Regions from separate parts of the Streptococcus mutans genome, predicted to be linked through region 2. Evidence: predicted binding sites of a transcription regulator. Region 2 holds the regulator's gene; the other holds the start of a gene.
What was found. Region 2 encodes NrdR, which represses ribonucleotide reductase genes. Its sites were predicted from a motif close to ACACNATATATNGTGT; they were not measured.

Region 1 (2,418 bases), 890 kb from region 2:
CCAAGTTGGTTAGAATAAGAAAAACTATCTTCAAACAGCTTCATAACAGGAACAACACCAGATGCAGCTCCAGCAAATCCTTTGATAGGAGCACCAGCTTCACGCAGGTTGCTTAAGGAAATCCCAACACCTCCCCCAATACGAGACAATTGCAAAGCGGAGTTGATCGAACGTCCGATTGAATTCATATCATCAGTCACTTGAATAAGGAAGCAAGAAACCAATTCACCTCGGCGGCTGCGCCCGGCATTAAGAAAAGAAGGTGTGGCAGGCTGATAACGCTGGGCAATCATTTCCATGGCTAAGTCATGAGCTAAATTCTCATTGCCATCAGCAAAATAAAGGGCATTGAAAAGTACGCGATCTTCAATGCTTTCTAAGTATTCTTCTCCATCATTGGTTTTTAGAGCATATTGTTGATGAAATTTATAAGCCGCCATAAATGATTTAAACTGAAAATCATAAGCATGAAGATCCTGAGACAGCTGTTCAATAAATTCTGACTTATATTTAGCAATAAATTCAGCTTCGATATAGTCATTAGCCACTAAAAACTGAATTTTATCAGTAATGCTGTCAAATGTCTTGGTATTTGGCTTGACATTTTCTTTAAAGAAAGCTTCTAAAGCTTCCTTATCCTTATGAAGTGGAATTTGTCCATTAATAGGACGATTAATTTCATTGTTTAGGCGAAAGTAAGAGATATCGCCAAGATTTTTTAAACTCATCTATCTAATTCCTTATTATTCTTTGACATAAGAAGGGGGTTGGAAATTTCCCAACCTCTTTCTTTAAAATATAGTGATAAAACGCAAGGGTAAGAAATTTTAATTGCCAAAGCAAATTGAGGTATTTCCCCAGTTCATTAGTTGTGGTATAGAAATGCCTCTAGCAATGAACATGTTGCTGATTTTGTTATCGAATTGCTTAAATAATGGTTTTCAATTTAGCAGGCTGAAACCCTGAGAAGACAAGATCGCTTGTTTCAATAACAGGAGCGGCAGTAAATCCTAGACTTTTGACATATTCGATTTTTTCCGGCTGTTCATCAATATTGATTTCTTCGAAATCAGCGTTATGTTGTTCTAGGAACTTCTTAGTCATTTTGCATTGCATGCAGTTATTTTTTGAAAAAACAGTAATTTTAGCCATTTTTTCCTCCTAAATTTTTTAACTTTTATAAGTTGCTTTATTAGCATATCTAAAAATAAGAAAAAAAGCAAGGGAAGTTACTCAAAAAAACACAAAATATAGTACCGAAGTTTTTTAATTCCCACAAGATATAGTGTTAGTCTCAGTTATCTATCTTTATGTTATAAAACATAACATAAAATGCAAGCTTTTCCTTGTTTAATCATTCAGATAATTGTATAATTTTAATTAATATAAGAAAAAAGGAGACTGATTATGATTAATTATACATCAACTTTTACGTTAAATCGGCAAAAATATCACTATATTGATTTGGTAAAAGCTTCTAAAGACTATGATATAGAGCTTGATAGTCTCCCCTATACAATTAAAATTTTACTTGAAAGTTTATTGAGAAAACACGATGACATTTGTGTCACAAAAAATAACATAGAAACTCTTTTTCATTATAATTCAAAAGCTCCTAAAGGAGAAGTACCTTTTAAACCTAGTCGAGTCATTTTGCAGGATTTCACAGGTGTTCCTGTTGTTGTTGACTTAGCTTCTATGCGGGATGCTGTCGTTGAAAATGGCGGCAGCCCAGATTTAATCAATCCTGAAATTCCAGTGGATTTAGTTATTGATCATAGTGTTCAAGTTGATTTTTTTGGAAATCAAGACGCATTTGACGCTAATATTGATTTAGAATTTGAACGAAATAATGAGCGTTATGAATTTCTTAAATGGGCTGAAAAAACTTTTGAAAATTATCGGGCCGTTCCTCCAGCAACAGGTATTATTCATCAGGTCAATCTTGAATTTTTGAGTGATGTGATTATTAATAAGGATGGTTTCTTATATCCAGATTCGATGTTTGGTACAGACAGTCATACAACCATGATCAATGGTATCGGTGTTTTAGGCTGGGGTGTCGGTGGCATTGAAGCCGAAGCAGCTATGTTAGGAGAAGCTTCTTATTTTCCCATCCCAGAAGTCATAGGTGTCCGTCTTTATGGAGAGCTTCCTAAAGTAGCGACAGCTACAGATTTAGCACTTAAGGTGACCCAAAAGCTGCGCTTAGAAAATGTTGTTGGCAAGTTTGTTGAGTTCTTCGGCCCCGGTTTAGCTGGACTTTCTTTGGCAGATCGCGCAACGGTTGCCAATATGGCACCTGAATACGGTGCAACCTGTGGTTATTTTCCGATTGATGATGAAACCTTAAATTATATGAAATTGACCAATCGCTCAGCAGAACACATTGCACTAACAAAAGAATATGCCAAGCGA
Region 2 (2,418 bases):
CATCTTCAGTTGTATTATTTTGATAGTCTTGATTGCTCCATTCAGGAACATTGTTTTTTGAGCTTTCTTTTATTTTTTTTTGATTTTGCTTTGTTTTACGTTCGGCAAAGCTACGTAGTTTAAGTACTGCCTTTTCTGCACTGTCTATCTTTTGAAAAGCAAAATCATTCGCAATTTTCATGATATAAGTCTTGTTAATATTAGCTGTATTTGTTTTATCAAGAGTATACAGCAGCATAATATTGATAACCTCATCCAAAAAGCCCATCTCTGCAAGCTCTACTAACAAGCTGCGTTCATCCTTTGTAATAGCAGCATGCCTTGTTTTTTTTATTTTAGCAAGGAAAACTTCTACTTTGTCAGCTTTAGCCTCTTCTATAATAATTTGTTCCTTTTTAGAAAAAGAGTTATCTGCATCAACATGATCCCTTTGTTCTTGTTTAGCTTGCATACGTTTCAGAGAAATTCTATAATTGCTAGCAGTCTCTTTAGCTAAAAGATAGGTCTCATACCAAGTAAGCTGATATTTCTCAGAAAGGATGTACAGCGCAATAACATCTGTTTGTTCATCAGTAAATTGCAAGTTATCTCGTATCATTAAATCCTTAAAATGATCTAAGTCAAAATCCGTCTTACTCTTGGGTGTTTTTAAATCGAGTTGACCTGCAGCAGTAAAAACTTCAGAAAATTGTTTAGAAAGGTCTTGGGCTTCTCGGGGAAGATGTAAATCCAAATGTTCAACTGCAACTTGTCCAATTTTTTGTTCTAAAAGATGGCGATAGACAGCATTTTTTAGAAAAGTTTCTGCATTTAAAGGAGCTTTTAGTTTAATATAATAAAGATTTTCTTGTCGATAAAAAACTAACAAATCCATAGCCGTCAGTACAGATAAGGCATTCTCAAAACAAGCCATTCCAAATTGAGTATGATTGAGAATCTCACTAAATTTGTGCTTCTTTTCACCGTTATCAAAAAAACTGACAAAATATTGATAAAGCCCAGCAGCATCACTGCCAATAATCGGAAAATAAAGGCGCATCAAACTATTTGTATCAGAAGTCAAATAATTTTGCTTGACATAGAGAAATTCATCAATTGGTTTCATCTGCTTTTCTCTTTTTCTTACTTCTTACACGATTTGTGATTTGCTGCAAAAGAGCTTCAATCTCATCAACATCTTTGAAACTACGGTAAACACTGGCAAAACGAACATAGGTAATTTCATCAAGTTCTGCCAACTCATCCATAACTAAATTCCCAATAACAACGCTAGATACTTCACTATCATAATCACTGCGAATTTTTTGTTCAATATCATTGACAACTTTTTCAATAGCACTGCTAGATACTGGACGTTTTTGAGCACTTCTAATAATACCATTGAAAATTTTGTCACGAGAAAATTGCTCTCTGGTACCATCTTTTTTAACAACTAAAAGCGGTAATTCCTCAATTCTTTCAAAAGTTGTAAAGCGTGTATGACAATTTTCACATTCCCGACGGCGTCTAATGGTGTTTCCTTCCTCAGCTTGACGGCTATCAACAACACTGGATTTTAGATAATTACATTTTGGACAACGCATGAAAACACCTCAGTTCTAAGACTCAATTAATACTTTATTTTACCATATTTTTCATCATAACAAAAGAAAATGGAATGAGCCTTTATATTTTGACCGAGGTGAGAAAACGTAGCTAATCGTGAATTCATATAGTCTTCTATGCCCTATTTGGAATTAAAAACTTAAGCAACGGTTAAAACCGTTGCTTAATCATTCATTTTAAATGATACCTATGAGGTCCAATTTCTAATCTTATCGCCTGTCATGGTTGTAACTGTTTTACTCAAGCCATTCAGAGCAAACTTAACTTGTTGAACTATTTTTAAGACTGAAACAAAAGTTAACCCCTATTTAAAATAGCAGTTGAACCACTTCAACAGACCTAGACATTTAATTATTTTCGCGAATGATATACCCCATGCCGCGGACAGTCTGAATATAGCTTTCTTTACCGGGAACATCAATCTTCCCACGAAGATAGCGAATATAAACATCGACAACATTAGTTTCAGCTTCTTGATCATACTTCCAAACACGGGCCAAAAGCTCTTCTCTAGTCATGACTTGATTGATATTTTCTACAAGAGCATTTAATAAATCAAATTCACGTTTAGTTAAAGGAATTGTCTCACCATTTCTAATGGCAGCTCGGTTATGAACATCTAATTTCAAATCACGATAGGTAGTGTCATTTTTAGAAGAATGCTTAGCTTTCTCAATATCTTGACGACGAAATATGGCACGAACACGAGCTAGTAATTCTTCAATAGCAAATGGTTTAACGATATAACCATCTGCTCCACGATCAAGACCAGTCACAATATCCATAATGGAGTCACGAGCAGTGATAATAATA

Region 1: the regulator NrdR is predicted to act here: its motif matches at 1,274-1,289, upstream of FNL60_RS07195 (redoxin NrdH).

What each region holds. Positions count from the first base shown of each region.
Region 1 covers NZ_AP019720.1:1,416,616-1,419,033, reverse strand. The annotation lists gene nrdE (class 1b ribonucleoside-diphosphate reductase subunit alpha) at 1-728, opposite strand, end outside; gene FNL60_RS07195 (redoxin NrdH) at 928-1,152, opposite strand; gene acnA (aconitate hydratase AcnA) at 1,408-2,418, shown strand, end outside.
Region 2 covers NZ_AP019720.1:289,607-292,024, reverse strand. The annotation lists gene FNL60_RS01530 (DnaD domain protein) at 1-1,105, opposite strand, end outside; gene nrdR (transcriptional regulator NrdR) at 1,092-1,583, opposite strand; gene gcrR (response regulator GcrR) at 1,953-2,418, opposite strand, start outside.